3 regions of the Marinobacter sp. bablab_jr003 genome follow, and region 1 is predicted to be linked to each of the others. Evidence: predicted binding sites of a transcription regulator. Region 1 holds the regulator's gene; each other region holds the start of a gene.

What was found. Region 1 encodes sigma-54, which starts transcription at its own class of promoters, with help from an activator protein. Its sites were predicted from a motif close to ANTGGCATNNANNTTGCTNT; they were not measured.
Region 2: the regulator sigma-54 is predicted to act here: its motif matches at 5,984-6,003, upstream of H3Z84_RS01930 (TorF family putative porin).
Region 3: the regulator sigma-54 is predicted to act here: its motif matches at 8,119-8,138, upstream of H3Z84_RS13130 (CmpA/NrtA family ABC transporter substrate-binding protein).

What each region holds. Positions count from the first base shown of each region.
Region 1 covers NZ_JADARC010000095.1:28,408-38,815, reverse strand. The annotation lists gene H3Z84_RS08705 (BolA family protein) at 1-244, opposite strand, end outside; gene H3Z84_RS08700 (STAS domain-containing protein) at 305-616, opposite strand; gene H3Z84_RS08695 (MlaC/ttg2D family ABC transporter substrate-binding protein) at 613-1,266, opposite strand; gene mlaD (outer membrane lipid asymmetry maintenance protein MlaD) at 1,305-1,754, opposite strand; gene mlaE (lipid asymmetry maintenance ABC transporter permease subunit MlaE) at 1,777-2,559, opposite strand; gene H3Z84_RS08680 (ATP-binding cassette domain-containing protein) at 2,556-3,368, opposite strand; gene H3Z84_RS08675 (KpsF/GutQ family sugar-phosphate isomerase) at 3,507-4,496, shown strand; gene H3Z84_RS08670 (KdsC family phosphatase) at 4,497-5,078, shown strand; gene lptC (LPS export ABC transporter periplasmic protein LptC) at 5,075-5,674, shown strand; gene lptA (lipopolysaccharide transport periplasmic protein LptA) at 5,658-6,227, shown strand; gene lptB (LPS export ABC transporter ATP-binding protein) at 6,205-6,930, shown strand; gene H3Z84_RS08650 (RNA polymerase factor sigma-54) at 7,064-8,596, shown strand; gene hpf (ribosome hibernation promoting factor) at 8,693-8,995, shown strand; gene ptsN (PTS IIA-like nitrogen regulatory protein PtsN) at 9,091-9,561, shown strand; gene rapZ (RNase adapter RapZ) at 9,596-10,408, shown strand, end outside.
Region 2 covers NZ_JADARC010000033.1:11,002-21,409, forward strand. The annotation lists gene H3Z84_RS01915 (alginate export family protein) at 1-1,157, opposite strand, end outside; gene H3Z84_RS01920 (TonB-dependent receptor family protein) at 2,119-4,260, shown strand; gene H3Z84_RS01925 (OprO/OprP family phosphate-selective porin) at 4,672-5,763, opposite strand; gene H3Z84_RS01930 (TorF family putative porin) at 6,045-6,773, shown strand; gene H3Z84_RS01935 (TolC family protein) at 7,059-8,360, shown strand; gene H3Z84_RS01940 (efflux RND transporter periplasmic adaptor subunit) at 8,424-9,608, shown strand; gene H3Z84_RS01945 (efflux RND transporter permease subunit) at 9,623-10,408, shown strand, end outside.
Region 3 covers NZ_JADARC010000119.1:185,704-196,111, forward strand. The annotation lists gene nirB (nitrite reductase large subunit NirB) at 1-1,826, opposite strand, end outside; gene H3Z84_RS13110 (NAD(P)/FAD-dependent oxidoreductase) at 1,854-3,083, opposite strand; gene H3Z84_RS13115 (nitrate regulatory protein) at 3,430-4,728, shown strand; gene H3Z84_RS13120 (ABC transporter ATP-binding protein) at 4,773-5,633, opposite strand; gene H3Z84_RS13125 (ABC transporter permease) at 5,626-6,618, opposite strand; gene H3Z84_RS13130 (CmpA/NrtA family ABC transporter substrate-binding protein) at 6,632-7,996, opposite strand; gene H3Z84_RS13135 (nitrate reductase) at 8,472-10,408, shown strand, end outside.

The sequences.
Region 1 (10,408 bases):
CCTGGGCCTGCCGCTCGGCCCACTCGCTCGGGGTGTAGGCTTTCGGGTGAAGGGCGTGAATGGTGCCGTCCATAATGTGCTGGAACAGTACCTTGTTGATCATCTGCTGCCGTTTGATGGTGGGCAGGCCTTCAAATACGTCACCCACAGCAACCACAAGGTAGTGGCTGCCATCGACCTGTACCTGAACCTCGCAACCGGGCAGGGCTTCTTTAACAAGTTCGGTAACCTGGGCGGCGTCCATAGGGATTCCTCGACTGGTTTGAAATCAGGGGCGGAATTGTAACCAATTCCCGGGCGCCGGTCAGCTGTGTGTGGCAAATCCGGGAATCTGGTCTTCCAGATTGCTGAGGGCGGCCAGCGACAACAGGCGGTCGCTGGCACCCTGAAAGGTGAGGGGTTGCTGTTTTCCCAGGGCCAGCCGGTGCCAGCACAACAGCATGGACAACACCACACTGTGGGCGGTGGCCAGGCCGGAAAGGTCAACGGTTAACGGGACGCTGGCCGCCCCGATCAACTGTTCACCCTGCTTGCGCAGGGCGATCACGGTATCGGCGTTCACCTCACCGGTTACGGCGAGAGTATTACCTGAGAGCTCGACAGCCGGAGCGGTCATGAACGGTCCAGCTCCTCATCAAGCTTCAGGGCTTCAACAGCATCGCCCCAACCATCAATCACGGCCTGAACCTGGCCACGGTTCTGCTCCATTTCCTGGGCAAAGCGATCCCGGAATGCCAGGCCGATGTTCACGCCTTCCACAATCACGTTCTCCATCATCCAGCGGCCTTCGCCATTGCGGTACATGGAGTAGGTGACCGGATAGCGGTTGCCGGACGCGCTGATTACTTCCATCTGCACAGACGCACGGTCGTCGTTCTGAGCCAGGATTTCCGCGTCCAGCACGTTGATTTCGAAGTTCTCGGCACTCACCAGCGCCTGGGCGTAGCTATCGAACAGGCTGCGCTTGAACTTGGCCACAAACTCGTCCCGCTGTTCGGGAGAGGTCTGGCGAGCGTAGCGCCCCATTACCCGGGCTGCAATGCGGCGAAAATCCACAAACTGGTCCAGGGTTTCATCCATGCTGGCATAGAAGGCTTCCGGGTCCTGCTCGTAGAGGCCCTTTTCTTCATTGAGCTTCTGCACCAGCTTCTGGGTGTTTTCGTCTACATACTGTTTCAGGTCATCTTCCGGACCGGCCCAGGCCTGGCCCGCCACCAGGGCAACCATGGCAAACATCCAGATGAATCGTTGTTTCAGGACAAGCATTGTGTTCTCCCGCATTCGTTTCTGTGCTCTGCCCCGCATCAGCGTCCGGAGGCAAAGTTACTGATCAGCCGCTCGAGATTCATGGCAGACTGAGTGGAATAAAAGGTGTCGCCCGGGCTCAGGGACTCGAGGTCGCCACCAACAGATATATCAATGTACTGATCTCCCAGCAGGCCGGATGTACGTATTACTGCTGCACTGTCCGCCGGGATATTGTCGATACCGGCATCGATAGCCAGCACTACCCGGGCCTGGAAGGTTTCGGTATCCAGCTCGATGGATTCGATGGCACCGATGGTGACACCCGCCATCGACACCTTGCCCCGGGGCGCCAGGCCTCCGGTGTCATTGAAGTTGGCATAGAGGGTGTAACGATCACCAGCCGATTTCGGAGACAGTCCGCTCACCTGCAACGCCAGGAACAGCAGGGCGGCCAACCCGGCGATCATGAACAGGCCTACGATTACTTCTGTGGTTCTTTGTGCCATTGCAGGCTCCCTGAAAATTTGATCAGAAATCGCCGAACATGACGGCCGTCAGGACGAAGTCCAGCCCGAGCACCGCCAGCGATGAATAAACAACGGTTTTGGTGGTGGCAGAACTGATGCCGGCGGAGGTGGGCACGCAATCGTAGCCCTGATACACCGCAATCCAGGCACAGACAAAACCGAACACCACGCTCTTGATAACGCCATTCAGTACGTCATCCACAAAATCCACTGACGACTGCATATTGCCCCAGAACGCGCCTTCAAACACGCCCAGCCAGTCCACGCCCACCAGCATGCCGCCCCAGATACCCACTACAGAGAAGATGATAGCCAGCACCGGCATGGCGATAAATCCGGCCCAGAGCCTGGGCGCAATCACCCGGCGCAAGGGGTCCACCCCCATCATCTCCATACTGGAGAGCTGCTCGGTGGCTTTCATCAGGCCGATCTCTGCAGTCAACGCTGAACCTGCCCGGCCGGCAAACAGCAGAGCCGTTACCACCGGCCCCAGCTCACGCACCAGCGTCAGGGCGATCATCTGGCCGATCGCAGCTTCGGAGCCGTAATCGCTGAGAATAGTGTAGCCCTGCAGGCCCAGCACCATGCCGATAAACAGCCCGGACACCACCACAATGGCCAGCGACAGTACACCGACAAAATACAGCTGGCGCAGCAACAGCGGAAACCCGGTCGCCGGCCGGGGAATGCCTGCCAGAACGCCCACCAGGAAACGCCCGGACCGGCCAAAGGAAGAAATCACATCCAGCCCGCCACGGCCCAGGGCGGCAATACGGTCGATCATAGTGCGCCTCCGGTTACGCCGAAGTCCTCAGCGGCATCGCTGGCCGGATAATGGAACGGCACCGGGCCATCGGGCTGGCCATTCAGAAATTGCTGGACTCGGTCAGACGGATGCTCGCGCAACTCCTCCGGAGTACCTTCTCCGATCACCTTACCGTCCGCCAGGATACAGGCGTAGTGGCAAATACTGAGAGATTCCGGCACATCGTGGGAGACCAGCACGCTGGTCAGCCCCATGGAACTGTTCAGATCCCGGATCAGCTTCACCAGCACGCCCATGGCAATAGGGTCCTGCCCGGCAAACGGCTCGTCGTACATGATCAGTTCCGGATCCAGGGCAATGCTACGGGCCAGTGCAACCCGGCGGGTCATGCCGCCGGACAGTTCGGAAGGCATGAGTTTACGGGCACCACGCAGGCCCACGGCCTCAAGCTTCATCAGCACGATGTCGCGAATCATGTCTTCCGGCAACCTGGTGTGCACCCTCAGCGGGAAGGCCACGTTTTCATAAACGCTCAGGTCGGTGAACAGGGCGCCACTCTGGAACAGCATGCCCATCTTTTCCCGCAACCGGTAAAGGTCTTTGCGCTTGAGGGCCGGCACATTATGGCCGTCCACGGAAACCTGCCCGGAATCCGGCCTTAGCTGGCCGCCGATCAGGCGCAAAAGCGTGGTCTTGCCGGTGCCGCTGGGGCCCATAATGGCGGTGATCTTGCCCTTGGGTATATCCAGCGTTACGCCGTCGAAAATGCGGCGACCACCTCGGGAAAACACCACATCCTTAAGTGTTATGTAAGCAGATGACTCCATAATCCATCCTTCTCGGGGAGCGCCTACATTAAGACAAGAGGTTCATAAATGATATACTTGCCAGCCAATCGCTCACGGCCCCGGATGGTAGCCGGGGCAGCCAAACCGAGCAAGCGGACAGAGGGAAAACCAGCCGAGATGACAGACTCCAATTCTTCAAGTGGCCAGGACTACCGCACCTCTGCCCTGCGGGCCATTCGCATCGAACGGGAAGCTATCGAAGCCCTTGAGGGCCGCATTAATGGCGACTTCACCCGGGCTTGCGAGGTCATCATGGCCTGCAAGGGCCGCGTGGTGGTGACCGGCATGGGCAAATCCGGCCACATCGGCAACAAGATTGCCGCCACCCTGGCCAGCACCGGCACGCCTTCATTCTTTGTCCACCCCGGCGAAGCCAGCCACGGCGACATGGGCATGATTACCCCGCAGGATGTGGTCATTGCCATCTCCAACAGTGGCAGCACCAGCGAAGTGGTTACCATCCTGCCCCTGATCAAGCGCATGGGTGCTCCGCTGATCAGCATGACTGGCAACCCCAACTCGGTCCTGGCCAAGGAGGCCATTGCCAACCTGGATGTCAGCGTGGCTATTGAAGCCTGCCCCCTGGGCCTGGCCCCCACCTCCAGTACCACCGCCACCCTGGTGATGGGCGATGCCCTGGCCGTGGCCCTGCTGGAAGCCCGCGGCTTCAGCGCGGAAGACTTCGCGTTCTCCCACCCCGGCGGCAGCCTGGGCCGGCGCTTGCTGCTGCGGGTCTCCGACATCATGCATTCCGGCGATGCGATTCCGAAAGTCACCGAAGATGTCAGCCTCAGCACCGCGCTGCTGGAAATCACCCGCAAGGGTCTGGGTATGACCACGGTAGTGAATACAAAGGGCGAACTGACCGGCATCTTCACCGATGGTGACCTGCGCCGTACCCTGGATAAATCCGTGGATGTGCACACCACTGTCATCCGGGATGTCATGACCCGCCACGGCAAAACCATCCGCGCCGACCACCTGGCCGCCGAAGCCCTGAACATGATGGAAGAACTGAAGATCAACGCCCTGCCGGTCACCGATGAAAACGGCCAGCTGACCGGCGCCATCAACATGCACGACCTGCTGCGCGCGGGGGTTATCTGAATGACCGGCATGGTTCACCCCCTGCAAAACCAGTGGAACGACGCACTGAAAGCCAAGGCCGCCGCCATCCGCCTGGTGGCCTTTGACGTAGACGGCATTATGAGTGATGGCCGCCTGTACTTCAGCGCCGGCGGCGACGAGCTGAAAACCTTCAACATCCTGGATGGCCTGGGCCTGAAACAGCTGATGCACGCCGGCATTACCGTGGCGGTGATTACCGGCAGGCGCTCGCCGCTCACCGAAAAGCGCATGAACGACCTGGGCATCAGCCATCTGATGCAGGGCCGGGAAGACAAGCGGGTGGCCTTGCAGGAACTGGCGGCTGACATGGACATTACCGCCGGGCAAATCGGCTACATGGGCGATGACCTGCCGGACCTCCCTGCCCTGCAGTACGCGGGCCTTGGCATCAGCGTGCCCAACGGCCACTGGCTGGTCCGTCAGCATGCCGACTACTGCACGCAGGCAGCGGGCGGTCAGGGCGCCGTGCGCGAAGCCTGCGAACTGATTCTCTGGGCCCAGGGCCAGCTGGAAAACACCCTGGCCCCCTACCTGGCCGAATCACAGGACGACCGGGCATGATCCGGCGGTTCTTTTCCTCACAGGCCGGCAAACCCTGGCTGCGCACCCTGGCCCTGGCGGCTACGGTTGCCGCCACGATTTACCTGATGTGGCAAAGCGGCGAGCCACCGGTACCCGATCCCGAAGCGGCACAGCTTCGGGGCCCCGCCGAGCCGGACGGCTTCGTGGTGGGCGCCGACTACCGGGCCTGGAATGAACAGGGCACCCTGGAAATCCACATGACCAGCCCCCGCATCGAGCAGTTCGATCACGACAGCAGCGCCAGGATGACAGACCCGAGCGCCCGCCTGTTCGGCGAGGGTGAGGCCGAACCGTGGATAATTGAAGCCGATGCAGGTAGCCTGCTGCAGTCTCAGGGGCTGATGCACCTGGAAGGTAACGTGACCGTACTGCGCACCAGCGGCGACTCCCGGGCCACGCTGGCCACGGAAGCGCTGACCCTGGACAACAACGAAGGCACCGTATTCACCGACCTGCCGGTAACCATTACCGAGCCGTTCGGTACCACCCAGGCCACCGGCATGAAGGCCTGGATTGATCAACGCATACTGGAACTCAACTCCCGGGTGGAAGGGCAATATGAAACCGTTAGGTAAGCTCCGTTTTTATCCGCCGGCGCTGCTGGCTGCCGCGCTGATGCTGGCCGCCCCGGCGATGGCCTTTGATATGGACTCGAACACCCCCATCCAGGTGAGTGCCGACTCCGCCCGGCTGGATGACAGCGCCGGCGTGGCCACCTACACCGGCGACGTGGAACTGGTGCAGGGCAGCACCCGGCTGGAAGCCCAGCGGGCGGTGCTGTACCGGGACGACCAGGGCCTGAGCCGCATTGAAGCCAGTGGATCACCCGCCCATTACCGCCAGCCCTCCCGGGAAGGCGAAGGCATGACCAATGCCAGCGCCCTGAACATTACCTGGGCCGCGAAAGACAACCAGCTGACCTTCGAGCGCCAGGCCGTCATCGAACAGGCGGGCAACACCTTCAAGGGTGATGTTATTCATTACAATACGGTCAGCCGGGTGGTCACCGCCGAGGGCGGCAATACAGAAACCGGCGGTTCCGGCCGGGTCGAAATGGTCATCCAGCCGCGTAACACCGGCCAGTCCAGTAACGGGGAAGGTTCTGATGGCAGTACTCAGGGCCAGTAATCTGGCCAAAAGCTACAAGCAGAAAAAAGTGGTCCTGGATGTTTCCCTGGAGATCCGCTCCGGAGAAATCGTCGGCCTGCTGGGCCCTAATGGCGCAGGCAAAACCACCTGCTTTTACATGATCGTAGGCCTGGTGCCGGCAGACCGGGGCCGCATCACCATCGACAGCCAGGACATCACTCCGCTGCCCATGCACGGCCGCGCCCGTAAGGGCATCGGTTACCTGCCCCAGGAAGCCTCGGTATTCCGCAAACTCACCGTGCGGGACAACATCATGGCCATCCTGGAAACCCGCAAGGGCCTGAACCGGGCCGACCGGGAAGCCAAGCTGGAAGAGCTGCTGGAAGAATTCCACATCACCCATATCCGGGACAGCCTCGGCATGGCCCTGTCCGGTGGCGAACGTCGCCGGGTGGAAATTGCCCGGGCCCTGGCCATGGAGCCTGCCTTCATCCTGTTGGACGAGCCCTTCGCCGGGGTAGACCCCATTTCCGTCAGCGACATCAAACACATTATCCGGCACCTGCGGGATAAGGGCATTGGCGTACTGATTACCGACCATAACGTGCGGGAAACCCTGGACATCTGTGAGAACGCCTACATTGTGTCCGGCGGCCACATCATTGCCTCCGGCAACTCCGAGGCCATCCTCGCCAACCAGCAGGTAAAAGAGGTGTATCTGGGGGACGAATTCCGCCTTTAAGCGGAGCGCCCCGCCCTTTCACCGAGGTCTGATTGTGTTGCAGAACGGTAACAAGTAAACTCGGCAAAGATCTTGCAAGGAAATTCGATTTTTTACCGGGATACCAGTCTGTTATGGATCTAAAGCCATGGTTATGAAAGCCTCGTTACAGCTAAAACTGGGCCAGAGCCTGACCATGACGCCCCAGTTGCAGCAGGCCATCCGCCTGTTGCAGCTTTCTACCCTCGATCTCCAGCAGGAAATCCAGCAGGCGCTGGACTCCAACCCCATGCTGGAAACCGCCGAGGACGACGACCACGGCCCGGACGACACCACCGAACAGCAAAGTTCTGACGACCAGCACAACGAAACCGCCAGCGCCCAGGATGACAACGCCCCGGAAAGCAGCAACGACTGGGACGAATCCGAAAACGGGCCGGACTGGAACTCGGAAAACGACATTACCGACACCATTCCTGACGACCTGCCGGTCGATACCGCCTGGGAAGACATCTACCAAACCGCCCCGGCCAGCACTCCGAAAGACGACGACGAGAACGACTCGGACTTCGAAACCCGCAACTCCCCTACGGAAACCCTGCGGGATCACCTGGAATGGCAGCTGAACCTCACCCCCCTGAGCGAACGGGACCAGGCCATCGCGCACGCCCTGATGGACGCCGTGGACGACCGGGGCTATCTCACCTCGCCGCTGGACGAAATCCACGCCGGCCTGCGTGAAGACAGCGATGAAGACCCACTGGACCTGGATGAGGTAGAAGCCGTGCTGCACCGGCTGCAGCATTTCGACCCCCCGGGTGTGTTTGCCCGGGACCTTCAGGAATGCCTGCTGATCCAGCTGAACCAGCTGCCACCGGACACCCCCTGGCTGCGCCAGGCGCGCCAGGTTGTCACCCAGTTCCTGCACCTGCTGGGCAACCGTGACTACGCGCAGCTGCTGCGCCGCAGCCGGCTGAAGGAAGACCAGTTGCGGGAAGTCCTGGCCCTGATTACCAGCCTGAACCCGAAACCGGGGGATGTGATTGATCACGGTGATACCGACTACGTAATCCCCGATGTGATCGTGCGCAAGCATGAAGGCCGGTGGCGGGTGGAACTGAACCCGGAAATTGCTCCGCGCATCCGGGTGAACGCCAGTTACGCCTCGCTGATTCGCCGGGCCGACAGCAGCGCCGACAACACTTACCTGCGCGACCAGCTGCAGGAAGCCAAGTGGTTTATCAAGAGTCTGCAGAGCCGCAACGAAACCCTGCTGAAAGTGGCCACCCGCATTGTCGAGCACCAGCAGGGCTTCCTGGACCAGGGTGAGGAGGCCATGAAGCCCCTGATCCTGTCGGACATCGCCCAGGCCGTGGAGATGCATGAGTCCACCATCTCCCGGGTAACCACCCAGAAGTACATGCACACACCCCGGGGCATCTTCGAGCTGAAGTATTTCTTCTCCAGCCACGTGGGCACCGCCGAAGGCGGGGAGTGTTCCTCTACGGCAATTCGTGCCATGATCAGGAAACTGATTGCAGAGGAAACCCCGAAAAAGCCGTTGAGCGACAGCAAAATTGCGGCCATGCTAGGGGAACAGGGTATCAACGTGGCCCGGCGCACCGTGGCCAAGTATCGGGAGGCCATGCACATACCTCCTTCGAACGAACGCAAGCGACTGGTTTAAGCCTTTACCGGCAATCGTTTACCAATATTCACCGGGGCACGAAGCCCTGGTACTCAGTCCGGCGGAACGCCGGCATGATGACAACAGGAGACGCCAATGCAACTCAACATTTCAGGCCATCACGTAGAACTGACCCCTGCACTGAAGGATTACGTCAACACCAAGTTCGAGAAGCTTGAGCGCCACTTTGACCACATCAGTAACTGTCAGGTGACGCTGGAAGTTGAGAAAGTTCGCCAGATGGCTGAAGCTACCCTCCACGTAATTGGTGGCGAGATTCACGCAAAGGCTGAAAACGAGGATATGTACGCGGCAATCGATGCCCTGGTGGACAAGCTTGACCGCCAGATCCTCAAGCACAAGGAAAAGAACGTAGACCGGATGCACGGTAACGGCTAAGCGCCTTCAGGCGCAGGCTACCGGGTAATTCAATCGAACGAGCTGCGGCAGGGCTACCGGCCGCAGCCTTTTTTTTACGGGTTCACAGTTAATCCATGAGCGATACATCCCTGACCATCGACAACATCCTGGCCCCGGCACTGACGCTGTGCCAGGTACCGGCGTCCAGCAAGAAACGGGTGTTGGAGTTTATTGCCGAGCGGATTCACTATCAGGACGAGACTCTCAACGATAACGACATCTTCAACAACCTGGTGTCCCGGGAGCGTCTTGGCAGCACAGGTATCGGGCAGGGTATCGCCATACCCCACTGCCGCCTGGAAGGCCTGGATCGGGTAATCGGAGTGTTGATGACCCTGGCCGAGCCGGTGGACTTCGATGCCATCGACAACCAGCCGGTAGACCTGGTGTTCGCCCTGGTTGTGCCCAAAGAAGCCACCAGCGAGCACCTGGAGCTGTTGAGCCAGCTTGCCGAACGTTTCAACGACAGCGCATTCTGTGAGCGCCTGCGCAAATGCCAGGATGCCGACTCCCTGTATAAGGGCATGACCACCGACAGCCAGTAACCGAGGGCTGTCAAAGTACGGGAGAAGCCTAACCATGAAGCTGATCATCGTCAGTGGCCGGTCCGGGTCGGGCAAAAGTACGGCACTGCACGTACTGGAAGACCTGGGATTCTATTGCATAGACAACCTGCCCATCGGCCTGCTGTTTCCCCTCACCCGGGAAGCCGTGGCCCACGAGGCCCCCGGCCGCCTGAAGAAAATGGCGGTCAGTATCGATGCCCGCAACCTGTCCGGTGAACTGGCCAATTTCGAGGACATCTACCAGCGGCTGGGTGATACCGGGATCGAGATCGAAATCATCTTCCTGGATGCCGACGAGCAATCCCTGCTGCAGCGGTTCCACGCCACCCGGCGCAAGCACCCCCTGAGCGACGACAAGACCTCCCTGCGCGAAGCCATCAGCAACGAGAAACAGCTGCTGGAACCGCTGTCGAAGCTGGCCGACCTGTATATCAACACCACCGGCCTGTCCATGTACGAATTACGCGACATGGTGAAACAGCGGGTGGCCGGCCGCAAGGAACAGGAAATCGCCCTGCTGTTCCAGTCATTCGGTTTCAAGCACGGCGTGCCGGTGGATTCCGATTATGTGTTTGACGTGCGCTGCCTGCCCAATCCGTACTGGGACACCAGCCTGCGCCAGCACACCGGTACCGACCAGCCGGTAATCGATTTCCTGGAGCGGGAACCCCTGACCGGGCAAATGGTGGACGACCTCACCGGCTTCCTGAACACCTGGCTACCGTCCTTCGCCGACAGCAATCGCAGCTATATGACCATTTCCATCGGCTGTACCGGTGGCCAGCACCGGTCGGTGTATGTGTGCGAGCAGCTGGGAGATTACTTT
Region 2 (10,408 bases), on a different contig from region 1:
GCACCCACCGTGTAATGTTTGTTGACTGGGTAGGCAGCCAGCAGCCCCAGCTCAGAGCCATAGCTCAAGCTATTGATGTCACTGCTGTAGTCATGAAATATGGCCAGCAACTTGACTCCCTTTACTGCGGCACCCGCCGATACGTAAAGATCCTGCAGGCCATCGTCCGGGGTGACCAAGAACTGGTCGGCCCAACCGTTCATTGCGTGAAGCGTAGCCAGAGGAGTCTGAAATGATCGGCCGTCGTCCGACTCCAGGGTTTCCATGCCCACCTTGACCGTAACGCCATACGCGGCGAGGCCCGCTTCCGCCAGCCAATAGGCGGCCTCAAAGCTTTGCGGGTTGTCTGCATAGTCCTTCTGGATTGCGTACTCCAGAGTGTACAGGACTTTGGCGTCTTCCGTTACATCGGTGCCACCAGTGAATCGCAAGCCAAAATTCTGGGTTGAGTTGACGTCTGCGGTGGTAAAGTCGAACAGATATCCGTAGGCGGTAAGGGTTCCGGCGGCCAACCCCTGATACTGAACATTAAGAATCGGCGACTGCATGGGGAAATTGCCATTCGGGCTGGCGTCCGAGAATATCCGGTTAGCATTGTAAAGATAGCCCGCTGTAATCGTCGTGTCTGGAAGCGACTCGTTGGCGCCGATAAAGGCATCGAAGGTCTGCTCATTCTGGCGCCAGCCAACTGTGCCTATAAACCGGTGATTGTCCAGAGCAAAGCGCTGACGACCATAGGTCAGTGTGGTATCCGGAAGGCCTTTGTAACGTACGTAAATTTGGTTGACTTCGGTTTCCGTCGGATCAGCGACCACTGAGTGATCGGTTGTATCATTAATGGTGCTATTGTAGTTCTCATTCCCCACAGCGGTCACATCTTCCGCCTCGGCAAACACCTCAAACCCCTGGAAATCACCAGTCCGGTACCCCAGTCGGGTTCGAACGGTGGAAGCATGGGCTTGATCGAGAGGGTTGTCCTGATCCACAAATTCGTAACGGTAGCGAACTTCAAGCGAAACCGCTCCCCCGGTCAAGGCGTCGGTAAGGGTCTGGGACAGGACAGGCGTCGCGGAAGAGGCCAGAAGTGAACCAATGGCCAAGGCCAGCAACGACTTCTGGTTTCTTTGGCCTTTCCTGGCAGGGAGCGGCGTTAGCATCGTTTTCATCCTAGTGGTACCTTCTGTGGCCGTATAAGGGGTGAGTGGAGTCAATGTTTCATTCATGAGTCGATAATTCAGTTTAGGGCGCCTATGTCCGCGGCAACCTTGATATCGGTCAGGTTGAGCCTGACTCGCAAGGGGTACCTCCAAAAGCTCACAGACAAAACGAGCAGGACAAGGTGCCATCACCTCATCCGTCTCACAGAGCCGTCCCTACGGGCCTCGTTTGCGGCTCATTCCATTGAGATACCTCTGGGCTTGAAGGACTGTGCGGCGCTTATTTCCTCAAATCCTAGAAAAAGCCACCAATGATCATTTGCAGATTTAACAGCTGCCCCATAGTCAGCCTGCCAAAGGCAATGAACCCCAAATGCGGATCGGAGAGGCGGAAAACTCGACAGAAAAACGAGAACTCCAGTAGACCAGCAGGAACAACCCAGACTCGGCTCCAGTTCGGCGAGGCTGCTTAGTAAACCAGCATAATGCGACAAACAATTTGACGCCTCTCAGAATCAACTTGATTTGACGCTGAAGGATGCCGTAGCTCTGACCCTATACACAGCCTAGAGTAAATCTCGTGACCCTCCCCGGCAGCCTCTAGTTTATAGAATTACCCGCACACCCTAGGCACTCACAGCATTCTCCAGGGCTGAGAAGGCCGGCGCGCTGGCCAGACCCTACTCTGCCTCAAGCGGTTTCACTCGGCGTCCGGCTTGAACACCGGGCCATGGCGCAGGGTGTTGACGTCATTAGCATCGGCATACCCGCAAGCTATCTGAACAATCCTCTCGGTCGATAAAGGAAAAGCGGGAGTTGACGGTTTTCAGCCTGTTGACACGTTTCGACCCATAAGAATTGGCTATTGACTTAATAGTTACAAAACCATAAAGTTTCGAAATGTAATGCTAATCATTATCACCTGCATCCGGCAAATTCAATGATAACGGAGAACAACCGTATGTTTAGACCTTCCCAACTATCACTGGCTGTGGCGATCAGCCTGGCCCCAGCCATGGGCTCTGCCGCTGGCGATGACCAGCCCCAGACCCTTGAAGCCCTGGAAATCATTGGCGATGCGTCTGCAGCCCAAACTCTGCCGGGGTCAGGCTATGTAGTTGGCGATCAGCAGTTGAAAACCGAGGTTGAGGCCGACATCAACCAGGTATTGAAAACCGTCCCGGGCGTGTATGTACGGGAAGAGGAAGGTCAGGGCCTGCGCCCTAACATTGGCATTCGCGGTGCCACCGCCGAGCGCAGCAGCAACGTCACACTGATGGAAGATGGCGTTCTGATCGCCCCGGCGCCCTACTCCAATCCGGCCGCCTATTATTTCCCGACGTTCAAGCGCATGTCCTCGCTGGAAGTACTCAAGGGTGCCCCGCTGCTGCGCTATGGTCCGCAAACCACCGGCGGCGTGATCAACCTGATTTCCACACCCATTCCCGACGAGCAGAAGGGCTACGTCGAAGCCGTCACCAACGAGCGCGGCTCCACCGACGTTCATGCAACCTATGGCGACACGAACGGTGACTGGGGTTACCTGTTTGAAACGGTCCAGCGCTCAGCGCAAGGCTTCAAGGACATTGACCGAAGTAACCGCAACAGTGGCTTCGACATCAGTGATTATGTCGGCAAGCTACGCTGGCAGGGTGATCGCCAGAGCGTGACCGCCAAGCTGCAGTATTCCGAGGAAACCTCCAACTCGACCTATGTCGGACTGACGGATGCGGACTTCAACCAGGACCCCAACCGGCGCTACGGGCTTTCCAGTCCCGACCAGATGGATAATACTCACTCCGGTGTCAGCCTGACTCATCAGTTCGAGTGGAGCGACAATGTAAGCAGCACCACAACCCTCTATCGCAACGACTTCAAACGCAATTGGTACAAGCTCAGTGGCGCCGGAAACATCATCGACCAGGCAAACGCCGGTGACGCCAATGCCCAGGGTATTCTCGACGGTACCGTTGACACCAGCGGCCTGAATTACAAGAACAACGCCAGAGAGTACGTCTCCCAGGGCGTGCAGACAAACTTCGATGTAAACATTGGCAACCACGAATTCGACTTCGGCGCCCGCGCCCACGAAGATGAAATGGATCGCTTCCAGCCGGTGGATGTGTACGACCAGGTCAATGGCTCCCTGGTGTTCCAGAACAGCGTGGCCCCAACGGGCAGCAACAACCGCTTCGAGACCGGCGAAGCCCTGAGCTTCTGGGCACTCGACAAATGGCAGGCGACGGACAAGCTCAGCATTAATCTGGCCCTGCGCTACGAAGATGTGCAGACCAGTCGCACCCAATACGCGGATCCCGGCCGCACAACCATCGACAGCACCCGCGCCAATGACAGCGCTGAACTCCTGCCCGGCGCTTCCTTTACCTACGACCTGACCCAAAGCTGGCAGGTTCTGGGCGGTGTGCACCGGGGTTTCTCCCCTCTCGGAGGTGGTGCCAGGGCAAACGAAGAACCGGAAACCAGCAAGAACTGGGAAGCCGGCGTCCGCTACTTTGGCAATGCGTTCTTCGCGGAAATGATCGGCTTCTACAGCGATTTCTCCAACAAGGCTGAAAACTGTTCAGTGGGCTCGCCGTGCAGCAATGACGCCACTTCTGGCAGTTTCGTAACCGGCGAGGCTGAAATTGCCGGTGCGGAATTCCAGCTCCAGACCGGCACCGAGGCGGGCGACTTCTACCTTCCGGTCAGCCTTACCTACACCTTTACCCAGGCGGAAATCAGCAAGGACAATGCTGCCTCTGGCCTGAAAAAAGGCGAGCAGCTCAAAGACGTTCCGGAAAACCAGATGAGCCTGCGGGTCGGCATGGAGCACCAGAGCGGCTGGGACAACTATCTGGTGACTACCTACGTCGATGAGATGTGTGTGAGCGCGGGATGCAACAACACGGCCACCGAACTGGACGAGACCGAATCCCTGTTCCTGGTCGACTTCATCAGCCGTTACGCGCTGACCGCCAGTGCCGATGTCTTCCTGAAAGTGGACAACCTGTTCGATGAACAGCAAATTGTTTCACGTTTGCCCGATGGCGCCAGGCCAAACATGCCACGTACCGCTTCGCTGGGGATCAGCGTTAATTTCTGATCAACAACCCAAGGCCAACTGATCGGCGGCGAGTTCGCCTTTGCATTCCCTCTCTGTCATAGCCCTGGTTTCCAGCCGGGGTTTTCTGGCTATGAGAGACCTAACAACCTAATCCCGACAGACTGCCAGACGACTCCACGTGCGCGTCGGTGCGCCCCTTTTTCAGGAATTGATTATTGCCAGATAGCTATGTACCCAGAAACTTCAGATGAGCTCTATTCAGAGCGGGGCAGACAAAAAAATGGGCAGATGAATATCTGCCCTAAAAACCTGAGTACTTCGTTAACTCGCAAGAACTATATCAAGCTAAACTGAACTCTAACTGAATTTTCCGATTGTTTTTTGATCGCAATGTTTCCCGTACCAGTGCCCTAATCAAGTGGTAAGCTTATTCAAGAACCCGCCATGCGGTCAAAATGCATATTGTAACCTCGCACGCACTTCATCTCCGCTAGCGCCATTGGCTTCTTCGCCATCCATGTAGCTCATTCCAAGTCGAACATTCTTGTTGGCGTAATAGTTAACGCCCAGTGTTGTCTGCTCGCCGTCGGTCGTGGCCAGCCCCACATCACTGTATTTTCCGTCGCCATCCTCAAAGCGGGCAACAACTTCCCAGGCCCCTTTGGGTGATGCCGGTTTTACCCGCTTGAATGCTCCGGCTTTGTAAGGGCGGCTTTCGCCGGTGATGATCCAGCCAAGTTGTACGTAATAACCATCAACATCCACCTGGCCTTCTTCGGAATCGAAATATTCGGCCTGGGCATGGAAGGGCCCGGAAGCGCCGGCGAGTTCCAGATTAAACGTGTCGACCTCCTCGGCCTGAGTGTCGGCGTCACGCGTGGTATAGCCCGCACCAAGATGAGCAACCAGATTATTCGTTTGAATCGGTGCAAACGTGCCCCGTGCGGTTACTGCCGTGTTATTGAAGTCGTCGCTGCCATCGCCGTCTGCCTCGAAATAGCCGATACCGTAGGTCCAGTTGCTGCCCTTGCCGCTGAGCTGGATGCCACCGCTGCGACCGGGGGCATAACGCTCGGTCATGGCAGATCGCTCAAGCGCTGAGATGTCTTTTGAGCTCGTTAATTCTTCCAGGCCGAATGGCTCTTTCTGCTTACCAATAGTCACGGTTGCAGCTGAGCCAAATCCCAGGTAGCGAATGTACAGGTCCTCAGCGGTCCCGCCGGCGTTGCCTTTATCATCACTACTCTCAGCCACGTTGAACTGGGCTTTGTACGCCCAGTCGCCAAAGTGGCCCTTGGCGTAGAGGCGTGCCCGGCGCACGTCGAAATCGGTAGTGTCACCTTTGTCGTCAGACTGCGTGGCGTCGTAATCCCATTGAAGGCGCCCGCCGAGCTGAAAAGACGCAGAGTTATCCGACACTTTCACTTTGATACCGCTGTCGGTATCGATCACAAGGTCTTCGCCGCTGGTCGTAACGGTTCCGGCCTGTGCAGCAGAAGCGGCAGAAATCGCCAAAGCCAAGCCCAAATATTTCTTGCTCATGATCTGTCTCACCTTTTTCGGTTTGGTTGTGTGTGTTGAAGCGCGATTAAAGTCTATTTGGCAAAGATTACAGAATGGTTACAGAGAATGCATCAAAACAGGGCGCTGGTCCGGGCCGGTGACAGGTTCTGGGGCGCTAGGTGTTGCGGTCGTTTTTCGGGGGCAAGCTCAGAATGTGCCGATTTGTCTCTATAATTATGATAAACAAGAATAAATAAGATGTGGCAAGACTTTTGCTGAATCATATTTGGAGCAATGAAACCCAACCGAAGGTATCCATTATGAAGAAGCAGTTTTTCACCAAATCCGGATTTATCAGTATCACTTTGCTTGCAGCACTTCAGGCTGCGCCCGCCATTGTTAGCGCTGACGTCAGCTCAAATGTGAGCGCCAGCAGCAACTATCTGTTCCGGGGCGTCACCCAGACAGACGGGGCTGCGGCTGTCCAGGGAGGGTTGGATTATGAGCATGCGTCGGGCTTCTACGCCGGTGGTTGGGGTTCCAATGTCGATTTTGGTGACGGCACCAGCTATGAGCTTGACCTTTATGCCGGATTCTCCGGCTCTGTGGAAGAACTGGGTTATGACGTTGGGTACATTTATTATGCGTATCCTGACGCGCCGGACTCCATCGACTTCGGCGAACTGTACGGCGAGATCAGTTATGGCATTGCGGCCATCGGCCTGGCCTACACGATCAACAGCGACACCAGTGGTGATGGGGTGTTCGTGCAGGGGGATGCCTATTACTACGCCTCTGTTGGGGTGCCTCTGGAGGACAGCTACAGTGCCGGTGTGACGCTTGGCTATTACGACTTCGCTGATGACGGCAAGGCTTCTGTCGGCGAGGCAAGTTATTCACACGTCGCCGCCAACGTTACAAAGGATGCGGGAAACTTCGGTTCTTTCAGTGTTAACGTGGAGTACGCGGACATTGAGTCAACCGACGAGCTTGGCTCTGTCAACTCGGATGATCCGAAGTTCTGGCTGGGTTGGAGCAGGAGTTTCTGATCGGCCAAGTGATCACAAGCAATTCAGATCCAGAATAAAAAGCCGGCCCAAATGACGGGCCGGTTTTTATTTATCATGCAAGAACCCACCATCGTGCGCCTGCCTTGACGCCCGGTGACTCGACATCCTCGCCCTTACCTCTGCCCCCCCCTGCCGCCAAAGCTCATTTCTTATCCGGTGCCTGAATTTCAAACTGTATTAAAGGTTTGTCTGTAAGGTCGTTCCAGATTCCCACGCAAAAATGCTGACTCACTGACCTCAGTCAAACAGCCAGGATGATACTGAATGAACAAACGATTGTTGTTGTGCGCGATGATAGTTCCGGGAGCCTTGGCCGTCTCTCCTATGGTGTCGGCCCAGGCAAAAGAGAGTGTGTCGCTGAAAGAATATCAGCAGGCCAAATCCAGCCAGGCTGTTTCCCTGAACCAGGCCATGGTGATGGCTTTCGAGAATAGCCCGGTATTGGCTTTGAGGCGGGCCGCGGTCTCGATACAGCAGGGACAGCTTGATCATGCCAGCCGCTGGGCGCCGAGCAATCCAGAGTTTGAGTTGGGGGCCCGTCAGGCCCCGGATCAGGCCGACGAGTCCCTGGAATATGGGGTGAGGGTTACTCAGGAGATCTGGATGGGTAATCGCGGCGACCTTGGGCAGTCGCGTGCCCGGAGTAATCTCACGTCCCGGCAACAGGAGCTTGAATACCTGAAGGTAGCCACCAAGGCGCGGGTGCGGGCCGCCTATTTCCGGATACTGCTGGCTCAGAAAGAGTTGGAAACCGCAACCCGTGCCGTTGAACTTATGCAACGCACCAAAGACCTGGTTGAAATGTCCGTAAAACAGGGTAAACAAACCCGGATTGATCTCAATACCGCAGTCATTGGGCTTGCCAGGGCCCGGAATCAAAAAGCCTCGGCGGAACAAAAGCTCGAGCAATCAAAAATTGACCTTACCGAAGTGCTCGGGGTGTCCCCCTCCGATGCCGTTGGGGTGACCGGCGAGCTTGATGTGACGCTCGAAGACCTGCCTCCGACCAGCCAGCTTGTCGAGATGGCACAGAGTCAGAGAGCGGACCTGAAAGCGGCGGCCGCCAGAATTGCAGCGGATGAATCTGGCCTTGAAGTTGCGAAAAGCCTGACGATTCCAAATCTGAAAGTCTTCGGATTTTATGATCGTGAGGAAGGCTCCAACCTTTTCGGTGCAGGGGTGTCGATGCCTTTGACCGTTTTTCATGATTATTCCGGTGAGCAGAGACAAGCTGCTGCGCGGCTGAAAACCTCCGAGCTTGAGGCAGAGGCCTTGCGCCTGGCTACAGAGCGTCAGGTTGTGTCAGCTGTGGCCCGGTACGAATCCACCGCCGTTCGGCTGCGCCAGATGAACGAGTCGATCCTGGAGCGTTCAGAGGAAACATTACAGTTGATGCAGAAAGCACTTCGGGCGGGCAAGGTCGGTGCCTCGGATGTTCTGGCGGCACAGGACAATCTCCTGTCGGTAAGGCAGGAATACGTTCAGGCGCAGAATGATTATATCGATGCCGTCCGGGCGCTGGAGATAAGCACAGGAGGTGCTCTGTCGATGTCAGCCGGTTCCTGAGGGTATGAAACTCAAAATTGACCGTTCTCTTAGTACCGTTCTCTAAATATTGAGGGTGAATGAATGATTCGCAATCTGAAGATACTGTTAATAGTTGTCGGCGCTCTGAGCTTGCAGCAGGCATACGCTGCCGGAGAAGCCGAGGGTGACCAGCACGAAAATGAAGAAGCCGAGCATGCCGGAGAGGAAAACCAGTCCCGCCAGATCCATCTGACGCCGGAGCAGACAGAGTTACTGTCGATTCAGACTGTGGCGGCTGCCAAGGGGCGCGCTGGCGCAATTGTTACGGCACCTGCCGAGATTCAGTATGTGCCGGACCGCGTGGCCGAGGTTGGTCCGCTGCTGGAGGGAAAACTGACAGGGTTGGCGGTTGATCTGGGGGATCGTGTCAATAAGGGGCAGTTACTGGCAACCCTGAACAGTGTGGAGCTGGCCCGGATTCGCTCCCGGTTAATCTCGCTGGAGGCCCGCAAAGAAGCGGCCGAGTCTGACTACAATCGTGAAAGGGAGTTGCAGGGACAGGGTATTTCCAGTGAAGAAGAGTTCCTGGATGCCAAGGCTGCCTTTCTTGAAACAAAAGCGGAGTACGATTCCGTGCGGGAACAACTGGCGGTTTACGGCAGCGAGTCGTCAGGTGACAGTGGGGGGCTGGCGCAATACGCGCTCCGCTCACCCATTGAGGGGCGTGTCGAGCAGATGCATGTTCGTCTGGGGCAAACGCTGAGTCCGTCGGATACGCCTTTCATCGTGGCGGATGCCTCGGTGTTGTGGGCCATTCTTCAGGTGTCCGAATCCGATATTGACCAGATTTCAACGGGAGACGAGGTTCAGATTTCCTCCAGGGATTCAAGTTCTGACCGGTTTCACAGTGGGCAGGTATCCTGGGTGTCGAGCATGCTCGATGAAAAGACCCGCACCATCCCGGTTCGCGTTGTGCTGGAGTCTCCCAGAGGCGACCTTCGCCCGAATACCTATGCCACGGCCAGAATCATGACGGAATCGGAGGCCTCACTGCCGCTGGTTCCGGATGATGCGGTTCAAACCATTGGCGATGACTCCGTTGTGTTTGTTCCGGGCGATGAGAAAGGGGCTTACAAGGCGGTTCCCGTCACGCTTGGCAAGGAGGCAAACGACTGGATCGAGATCAAGTCCGGCATTAGCGCAAACACGGAAGTGGTTTCAGTAGGCGCTTTTGATCTGATGTCGGCCATTACCGCCAGTGGCCGCAGCGCCGCTCACGGACACTAAACCCCGGGGGGAGCATGATCAACGCAATTGTGAATTATGCGCTGAACAATCGTCTGATGACGCTTGTTTTTGCTATCGCCGTGATCGTTGCCGGCGTATTTTCATTTCAAAAACTGCCGGTGGATGCGTTTCCGGACGCGACGCCGACCATGGTTCAGGTGTTTACCACCAGTCCTGGTCTGTCGCCGGTTGATATCGAAACGCTGATTTCCTATCCCGTTGAGATCAGCATGTATGGAATTCCCAAGCTGGAAAAAGTGCAGAGCACGTCGATTTTCGGGTTGTCGCGGGTGACCATCTATTTCGAAGATGGCACCGATATCTACTTCGCCAGGCGGCTGGTAAACGAACGGCTTTCCGAGGCCAAGCGCCAGATTCCCGAAGGGATGGGGCAGCCGGAACTCGGGCCCATAGCGAGCGGTCTTGGGCGCATCCTGATGTATTCCCTGGAAGCTGAGGATAAGGATCAATACAGCCTGCAGGAAATCCGCACGATCCAGGACTGGATTGTCAAGCCCCAGCTCAGAACCGTTCCGGGTGTAACCGGTGTGCTGTCCATCGGCGGCGAGGTAAAACAGTATCAGGTCAATATCGATGCGCAGAAGCTTCAGGCAAGGAACCTGACAGTGTCTGACGTTCGCGGCGCCCTCACCCAGAATAATCGGAACGTCGGCGCCTCTTTCATTACGCGAGGAGGTGAAGAGTATATAGTTCGCGGCTACGGTTGGGTTAATTCAGGTACCGAGGGCATCGAGGACATCCAGAACATCATTGTGTCCAAGAGTGAGGGAGAGTCTCCT
Region 3 (10,408 bases), on a different contig from region 1:
CTCAGGGTGGCGCCGAACAGATCCACCCTCTGCCCGCCGGTGATCTTGGTGTACAGATCGTACTCCCTGGCCACTTCGCCCAGCACAATCAGCTTTTCAGGGGTAATCTCGCCGCCCGGAATGCGTGGCACGATGGAGTAAGTGCCGTTCTTCTGCATGTTGGCCATGAAGGTATCGTTGGTGTCCTGCAGCGGTACGTGGTCCGTGGCCAGGATGTGCTCGTTCCAGCAGGTGGCCAGAATGGAGCCCACCGTTGGCTTGCAGATGTCACAGCCCTGGCCCTTGCCGTATTGTTTGAGCAGGCCCCGGAAGGTGCGGATACCGTTCACCTTCACCAGGTGGAACAGCTCCTGGCGAGTGTAGGCGAAGTGCTCGCACAGATCCGTGCATACCTCCACGCCGCGCTTTTCCAGCTCGCTGTCCACCACCTTTTTGAGCAAAGCGGCACAGCCGCCGCAGCCGGTGCTGGCTTTCGTTTCGGCCTTCACGCCGCCCAGGTCGGTGCAACCGGCGTCAATGGCGCCGCAGATATCGCCCTTGGTGACGTTGTGGCAGGAACAGATGGACGCGGTATCCGGCAGGGCATCGGCCCCCAGGGCCGGGGCGCCGCCTTCGCTTTCCGGCAGAATCAGCGCTTCCGGGTTCGCCGGTAGCTCGATGCCGTTGAGGGCGTATTGCAGCAGGGTGTCGTAGGGGCCGTTGTCGCCCACCAGAATGGCGCCCAGCAGAGTCTTGCCGTCCTGGCTCACCACCATGCGCCGGTAGTGGCCGGCCTGCTCATCGTGAAAACGGATATTGCGTGCACCCGGGGTCTGGGCGTGGGCATCGCCAATGGAGCCCACATCCACCCCCAGCAGCTTGAGCTTGGTGCTCATATCGGCACCGGTAAAGGCCGCGCTGGTGTCTTTGTTCAAAGCGGCCGACAGGGTGCGCGCCATGGTGTAACCCGGAGCCACCAGGCCGAAGACAAAGTTGTTCCAGAGCGCGCATTCACCGATGGCGTGAATGTTCGGGTCTGAGGTGGTGCATTGATTGTTGACCACAATCCCGCCGCGCTCGCCCACTTCCAGGCCACAGGCCCGGGCCAGGGTATCCTGGGGGCGGATGCCGGCGGAGAATACAATCAGGTCGGTTTCCAGGTGGCTCTCATCCGAGAAATTCATCCGTAGCCGCGCACCGCTTCCCGGCACGATGGCGGTGGTGGCTTTCTCGGTGTGCACCTGTACGCCGAGGTCCTCGATCTTCTGACGCAACAGGGCGCCGCCCTGATCGTCCAGCTGCACCGGCATCAGGCGCGGGGCGAATTCCACCACATGGGCCTGCAGGCCGAGGCTTTTCAGGGCATTCGCCGCTTCCAGCCCCAGCAGACCGCCGCCCACCACCACGCCGGTTTTTGCAGACTGGGCGCTGGCCTGAATGGCGTCCAGGTCGTCCAGGGTGCGGTACACAAAGCATCCGTCCCGGTCGTTGCCTTCAATCGGCGGTACAAACGGATAGGAGCCGGTGGCCAGTACCAGTTCGTCATAGGGATATACGCCCTTGGCGGTGGTTATCACCCGGGCGTCACGGTCGATGGCGGTAACCGGCTCATTCAGGCGAAGGTCAATGCCCTGTTCCCTATACCAGTCTGCCGTGCCCATGGCCAGGTCGGCATGGGTGGAGCCACTGAAGTACTCCGACAGGTGCACCCGGTCGTAGGCCAGTTGCTTCTCTTCCCCGAACACCAGAATGTTAAAACTCCCGGCAGCCGGCGACTGGGTGAATTGCTCCAGGAAGTGATGGCCAACCATGCCGTTGCCGATCACAATCAGGGTTTGTTTGCTCATGGTGTTGTCCTCTCTCTTGGCAGCCTATCAGGCCGCTGCGTCGCAATAGGTTTTGCCGAAAGCGATGGTGTCCCGGTAGCGGGAGACATCGGCGCCGGAACGAATCAGTTCGCTGTACCAGGGCCCGTTGGCGGTATCGCCCAGCAGGATGGCGCCGGCCAGCCGGCTGCCATCCAGCAGCAGTTGGCCGTAGACCGCGTGGGTTCGGTCCTGCCATTCAATGATTTCGGTATGCTCGCCCGGGGCTATGCGGCCGCAGGAAAAAATGGCCAGATCACTGATCTTCAGGCGGGTGGCCACTTCTCCGGGCTCAAACGCTCTGGCTCCCGGTACCTGGCAAAGATGCTGTGCCAGGATTCGGGCCTGCTCGTAACCGGGTTCGACCAGGCCAAAGGTGTGCTCCTGAAACTGACAGCACTCACCCAGTGCGTAGATATGCGGGTTGGACGTCATCAGGTTTGGATTGACTCGAATACCCCGGTCACAGTTGAGGCCGGCGTCAGCTGCCAATCCCTTGTTGGGTTCAATGCCGGTGGCAATAACTACCAGGTCAGTGGCCAGTACCGTGCCGTCACTCAGTTCCACGGCGCGGACCTGATTCCGGCCGAGCAGGGAGACCGGCGAGGTGCCGGTTCGGATACTCAGCCCCCGCTGCTGTAACTTCTGCTTCAGGATGTCGCCGGCGATGGGGTTCAGCTGGCGGTTGAGCAGATGGCCGCTGCGGTGCAGAACCGTAACCTTCATGCCTCGGGCCCGCAGCCCTTCGGCCGCCTCCAGTCCCAGAAACCCTCCGCCGATTACCACGGCCCGCCGGTGTGCCTGAGCCTGCCGGATCAGCGTGCGGGTGTCGGCCAGATCCCGGAAGTTCATCACGCCGTCAAGGTCTTCACCTGGGAGGCCAGGGCGGGAGGGGCGCGCTCCGGTGGCCAGCACCAGCGTGTGGTAGGGCTGAATGCGGCCACAGGCGGTTGTTACCTGGCGCTGGCCCGGATCGATATGGGTGACAGGCTCGTGCTGGTGCACCTCAATGCTGTGTTTCCGGAACCACTGCCAGGGTTTCAGTTCCAGATCGGTTTCCTGAATCTGATCAGCCAGTAATGACGACAACTGGATCCGGTTGTAGGCAGCGAAGGGCTCACCGTTAAACACCACAATCCGGCTGAACGGATGCCCCTGGGCTACCAGTTGCTCCAGCAGCCGCTGCGCGACCATGCCGTGGCCGCAGATCACCAGCGGGTTGTCCTGTGTGTGTTCCATGGAATTGAACTCCTCCAGCAACGAAAAAAGCCGGAGCATCATGCTCTCCGAAGAGAACAGATGGTCCGGCACCAATGCCAACAACAATGATCTGATGGTCCGGCCTGATTCCATGGCCGGGACAGTCGTCCTTGATTAAGGATTAGCGATCTTCGTGCCAACTTTCCATACCATTATTATTCAATGAGTTACAGTAAATCGATGGAGGAGACGGGCTGGTTAGAGTGAAAAGGGTGCCCCGGGATGGGGCGAGGTGCACGATGATTGGGCCGGAAGGGGTGGCCTGTAAATTGCTGCATACCGGGCAGACAGGAACAAATTGTGTAATGACACCAGGAGCTGCACCATGAACACCAAACGCCATCCCCGTATGACCGCGACAGCGACTGCTGCGGAATTTCTGATGGCCTCCCGCCAGTGTGAGATCCGTAATCTGGAGTACTTTCTGCAGATGGGGCGGTTGGTGCAGAGCGTTGGCAACCTGGTCCATGGCCTGCAAAGGGAGCGTGGTGCCACCAACCTTTATCTGGGGTCCGGTTGCCAGCGCTTTGCCCGGGAACGGACCTTCATGGCCGGCGAGAACGACCAACTGGCCGCCACCTTCCGGCAGGCACTGGCAGACATTCAGGAGGATCTCACCACCCATCCGGTCAGCAGCCCTCTGCTCGGGCACATCGCCAGCGCCTTGCACAGCCTCGATCAACTGCCGGGGTTACGGCAGAGAGTGAATGAACAGGTGGCCAGTGTCTCGGAGGCCACGGAGTGGTTTTGCGACAGTATTCATCAACTGATTACCGTGGTTTTCGAGGCGGCTGAAACCGTGGCCGAGCCTTCTATCGCCGGCCTGCTGGTAGCCATGGTGCATGTGATGAATGGCAAGGAATACTGCGGTCAGGAGAGGGCCGCAGGCTCGGCGGGATTCTCCAGCGGGCACTTCGATAACGCACTGTCCCGGCGCATGATGCACCTGGTTGAAGCACAGGAACGGTGCTTTGAGGTGTTTATCGGCTTTGCTAACGAAGACAGCCTGTCGCTCTGGCAAGCCCTGCGCGCTCACCCGCGGGAACTGGAAATCGAGCGGATGCGACAGACGGCCGTCTCGGTCGGGCGTTACAAGTCCCTGGATAACGAGATGGCCGACCGCTGGTTTAACCTGATGACCGACCGTATGGACGATTTGAAGAAGATTGAGGATTCGGTGGAGAGCGCCTTTCACCATCGCTGCGTTCAACGCTACACCGAAGCCCGCCATTCCCTGGCTCACCAGGAAACCCTGCTGGCCTCGCTGGAACAACGGCATGCCTCACCAACGCCTGTGCTGGTGGTCTGCGATAACGGTGTAGATGCCGGAACCGCCGACGCATGGGCCGGGGAAGGTGTCGGGCAGCAGGCAGGCCGATCCATCTTTGACCTGGTTCAGGAACAGACCCGCCGCCTGCGCCAGATGTCCGAAGAATTGCAGAGCGCCAAAGAAGCTCTGGAAGATCGTCGTACCCAGGAAAAGGCCGTCTTGCTGTTGATGGAACACCGCAACATCAGCAATGACGAAGCCCACCGCCTGCTGCGAAAACTGGCCATGGACCAGGGCAAACGACTGCCCGAAGTCGCCCGGGCCCTGGTATCCATGGCAGGGGTCTTAAGCTGATACTTGAACCAGGCCGGGACGGGGCGCCCCGCCCCGGCATAAAGTCAGGCCGAAGCTGAATGCCTGGCTGCCGGCGCCTCGGGTTTTGCACTGCTGCCGCGGCGACTGTTCAGAGACTCCAGCTTGCGCTGCTTCTCGTACAGGAAGGACAACACCTCCTGCCGGTAATGCACATATTTGGCATCATCCGCCAGGGCCACACGATTGCGAGGCCTTGGCAGATCAATGTGCAGATCCTCCCCCACCGTGGCGGCAGGCCCGTTGGTCATCATGATAATGCGGTCGGACAACAGCACCGCCTCGTCCACATCGTGGGTAATCATGATCACGGTATTGTTCAGCTCCTGCTGAATTTCCATCAGCGAATCCTGCAGATGGGCCCGTGTCAGGGCATCCAGTGCCCCGAACGGCTCATCCATCAGCAACACACTGGGTTTCATGGCCAATGCCCGGGCGATGCCCACCCGCTGCGCCATCCCCCCGGAAATCTCGCCTGGCCGCTTGTTGGCGGCGTGGGCCATATTCACCAGTTCCAGGTTGTGGGTAATCCAGTCCTTGCGCTCCTGCCGGGTCATCGACTTGCGAAACACCTGCCGCACCGCCAGTTCCACGTTTTCATACACCGTTAACCAGGGCATCAGGGCATGATTCTGAAACACCACCGCCCGCTCGGGGCCGGGCGAATTCACCTCATGCCCATCCAGCACACAGCCACCCCTGGAGGCCTGCAGTAACCCGGCAACAATGTTCAGCACCGTCGATTTTCCGCAGCCGGAATGGCCGATCAGCGAAACAAACTCCCCTTTCTGGATCTTCAGGTTCACATTGTCCAGGGCAACGAAGGGTCCTTTCGGCGTATCAAACGCCATCTCGACTCCGGTTAGTTCCAGATGTGTCTTATTCATTCCATGCCACCTTTTTCTGAATTAACAGCATTACCCGATCCAGCAAAAACCCGATAAACCCGATGGCCAGCACCGCCACCATAATCCGACTCAAAGACTGGCTACTGCCATTCTGGAACTCATCCCAGACGAACTTACCCAGCCCCGGGCTCTGCGCCAGCATCTCAGCGGCGATCAGCACCATCCAGGCAATGCCCAACGACACCCTCAAGCCGGTAAATATCATCGGCACCGACGAAGGCAAAACCACCTTGCGAACATGGGTCCAGAACGACAGCCGAAGTACCCGGGAGACGTTCAGCAGGTCGGGGTTTACCGCTGCCACTCCAACGCTGGTGTTGATCAGTGTTGGCCAGAGACTGCACAGAGTGACCGTAATCATCGAGGTCAGGAACGACTTCTCGAACATTGGATCGTCACTGACATAGGTAGCCGATACCACCATGGTCACCAGCGGCAGCCAGGCCAGCGGAGAGACCGGTTTGAAGATCTGTATCAGGGGATTCACCGCAGCCTGGAAGTACCGGTTCAGGCCAAAGACAATGCCCAACGGCACTGCAATCAATGACGCCAGGGCGAAACCGGCCAGTACGGTCAGCAGGCTGGTGACCACCTGGTCGAGAAAGGTGGGCGCGCCCGGGTAATCCCGGATGCGGACGTCTGCCTGCGGATTGTCGGCCAGAATGCGGGCATTACGCTCCTCCTGCATGGTGATGAACTTATCGGCCCGCTCCCGCTGGCTGGCGTGCTCCTGCCACAGTTGTCCGGATTGCTCCCACACCTGCACCGGGCCGGGGAAAGCCCCCAGGGAGGTTTCCACCTGCGGTGCGGCCAGGTGCCAGAAGCCGAGGAAGAGCAGAATACCAACCAGCGGCAACAGCAGCTCTTTGCCCCGCGTGAGCCATTCGCGCGGATGCATACCGGAAAGCAGCTGGCGGCTGCCACTGGCCATGGACTGACCGATTCTTGCACTTAACGTAGTCATTTTTAGCCCTCCCTCACGGTGTCTCTGACCCTTTCAGGCCGATACTGAAACGATCGATGTAGGCGTTGGGTTGGCGCGGAGTGAACGGTACACCGTCAATCAGCTCACCCTGCATTGGACGTTCAAAGTTCTCCTGGGCAAAGTCCGGGAAGTCACTGGCGGTCATCAGGCCGTCCTCGATCAGTGACTGGGCGGCTTCGGCGTAAAGATCGCCCCGATACACCCGGGCTGCGGTCTTCATGTACCAGTCGTCGGATTTCGCCTCGGGAATCTGTCCCCAGCGACGCATCTGGCTCAGGTACCAGATCGCATCAGACGGATAGGGGTAGGTGGCGTGGTAGCGGAAGAAGACGTTGAAATCCGGTACTTCCCGGACATCGCCCTTTTCATACTCGAAGGTGCCGGTCATGGAGTTGGCAATGACTTCCCTGTCGGCCCCCACGTAGCTGGGACGCGCCAGAATGTCCACGGCGGCTTCCCGGTTGGCGTTCTGGTTTTCGTCCAGCCAGTAAGCGGCGCGGATCAGCGCCCGCAGTAAACGCAGGTGAGTGTTGGGGTATTGCTCCGCCCAGGATTCGGTCACCCCGAATACCTTTTCCGGGTTGTTGGGCCAGATTTCGTAGTCGGTAATCACCGGCACACCGATGCCCTTGAACACCGCCTGCTGGTTCCAGGGTTCACCCACGCAGTAGCCCTGGATGGTGCCCGCTTCCATGGTGGCCGGCATTTGCGGCGGTGGCGTTACGGAAAGGTGCACGTCGGCCTCGAGGGTGCCGCTGGTGTCACCGCGCTGGGGCGCGTAGAAGCCGGGATTCAGGCCACCGGCGGCCAGCCAGTAACGCAGTTCGTAATTGTGGGTGGACACCGGAAACACCATGCCCATGCGGAAGCGCTCGCCATTGGCACGGGTCTGCTCCACCACGGGCTTAAGGGCGCTGGCTGAAATCGGGTGGGCCAGACGCTCGCCTTCCATCTCCAGGTTCGGTTTCATCGCTTCCCAGACATCGTTGGACACGGTAATGCCGTTGCCGTTGAGGTCCATGCTGAAGGCGGTGATGATGTCGGCTTGGGTGCCATAGCCTATGGAGGCGCCCAGCGGCTGGCCGGCCAGCATATGCGCACCGTCCAGTTCGCCGGTGATCACCCGGTCCAGCAACACCTTCCAGTTCGCCTGGGCTTCGAGCTCCACGAACAGGCCCTCGTCCATGAAGTAGCCCTGTTCCCAGGCAACCGCCAGCGGGGCCATATCCGTGAGCTTGATGAAGCCAAGCTTCAGGTCGGGTTTCTCCGCCGGGCCAATCTCGGCCTGGGCCAGGGAACTCAGACCGATCAGGGTGGCGGTCAGTAAAGGTCGAACATAATGGTTCACTGTCTTCATCGGGATGCCTCTCGGTTCTTTCATTCCAGACGCGCAAAAAAAAGCGCCTGCCTCCGTTGCCGGAGAGCAGGCGCCGATGCCTGTAAATGAGAGCTGTGATGTCGTGATGGTTCACTAATTACTCAGCACAAGCCGTGCCATTTGGAACTATTCATGTATTTCAGTAGGTTGCGGGATCCCTGGTCGTTCAGGCAGGGGCGCCCGGTTCTGTGCCGGGGTGGTTTTGGTGCAGAAAATGGACAATTGCACCAAGGTGAACACCAATCGAGAGGCTTTCCACGGGATCTTTTTAACGGTGCAGCCTGGCTTCAACCTGCGCACCATGCGGCATTCAAGGCCCTTACAGGCATCAAAGCGTGCACTGGCCTCCTAATTGCTTTCTTTAAAGACAGACAACTCAGGCAACGAAGCCCGCCCCCGGCTCTGGAAACAGAACCCGGGAGGCGGGTTTTTTTGGTTAAAAGCGAGGAACAGCATGAAACACCACGACACTCCAACGGACTCTATTGCCACCACCTGCCCCTACTGTGGTGTTGGCTGCGGTGTGCTGGCCACCTCCGGCTATGTCGGGGGCGATCGCCTGCATCCGGCTAATGGCGGCCGGCTTTGCGTCAAGGGCTCTGCCTTGCACGAGACGCTGGAGGATCCGAACCGGTTGTTGGAGCCAAAGGTCGGGGGGCGTGAGGTGACGTGGGCTGAGGCCATTGACCGGATAGCCGGGGCCATTTCTGAATCGGTGCGGGAGCATGGTCCGGAGTCGGTGGCTTTCTATCTCTCCGGGCAGTTGCTCACGGAGGATTATTACGTTGCCAACAAGCTGGCCAAGGGCTTTATCGGCACTCCGCATGTGGATACCAATTCCAGACTGTGCATGTCCTCGGCCGTTGCGGCCCACAAGCGTGCCTTTGGCGAGGACTGTGTCCCGGGCTGCTACGAGGATCTTGAGCTGGCGGACTTGCTGGTGCTTGCGGGCAGCAACGCCGCCTGGGCCCACCCGGTGCTGTACCAGCGGATGAGTGCGGCAGGTCGTCAGGGACGGAGAGTGGTGGTCATCGATCCCAGAAAGACAGCAACGACCGACCTGGCGGACCTGCACCTTCAGCTTCGCCCCGGAACAGACACCCTGTTGTTCAACGGCTTGCTGGTCTGGCTGCAGGATCATGAAGCGCTGGCGGATGACTATATTGCAAAGCACTGTAACGGTTTCGAGGAAACCCTGGCGATCGCCCGGTCCTGTGCCCCTTCTGTGCAAGCGGTGGCCAGCGGCTGCGATCTGGCAGCAGAAGATGTACGGTGCTTCTATGAGTGGTTTGCAGACACCGGGCGCACTGTGACCGCTTTTTCCCAGGGTATTAATCAGTCGGTCGCCGGTACCGACAAAGCCAATGCCATCATTAACTGCCATCTGGCTACCGGGCGGGTGGGCCTACCGGGTGCGAGCCCGTTTTCGTTAACCGGGCAGCCCAATGCCATGGGTGGTCGTGAGGTCGGCGGGCTCGCCAATACCCTGGCAGCCCATATGGATTATGACACCCCGGGCGCCATGCTCCGGGTCTCGGATTTCTGGCACAGCGAGCAGATGGCCAAGGGGCCTGGCCATAAAGCCGTGGAGTTGTTCGAGGCGGTTCACCGGGGTGAGATCCGTGTGCTCTGGGTAATGGGAACCAACCCCGCAGTCAGCCTGCCGGACACTGACCGGATTCACCAGGCACTGTCCCGTTGCCAGACGTTGATCGTTTCGGACTGTGTGGCTCAGACCGATACCACGCAGTTTGCCGATATCCTCTTGCCGGCTGCCGGCTGGGGCGAGAAAGATGGAACGGTGACTAATTCGGAGCGTCGCATTTCGCGCCAACGGCGGTTTCTATCCCTGCCGGAGAAGGTCCGGCCGGATTGGCAGATTATGCGGGATGTTGCCTGGGCCCTTGGCCATGCCCAAGCCTTCGACTACCGTTCCCCGGCCGATATTTTTCGTGAACATGCTGCGTTGTCCGGTTATGGAAACGGGGGCGAGCGTGTGTTCAATATTTCGGCGTTGTCTCAGCTCAGTGACAAGGAGTACGACGAACTGGCGCCGGTGCAGTGGCCGGTTACGGATGGTAATCCAGGAGCCTGGATGCAAACCCGCCGGCTGTTTTCGCACGGCAGGTTCCCTACGCCGGATGGCCGGGCCCGGTTGGTGCCTGTGTCCAGTTTGCCGCCCGGGCAGCAACCGAGCCCCCGGTATCCACTGGTGGTGAATACCGGGCGAATCCGGGACCAATGGCACACCATGACCCGAACGGCCGTGGCCCCCAGACTGCTTGCCCATCGCAGCGAGCCCTTTATTGAGCTGCACCCGGCGGATCTTGCCAACTTTGGCCTGACGGAAGGCGCGCTGGCGTTGCTGCGTGGGCAGGGCGGTGCCGGTTA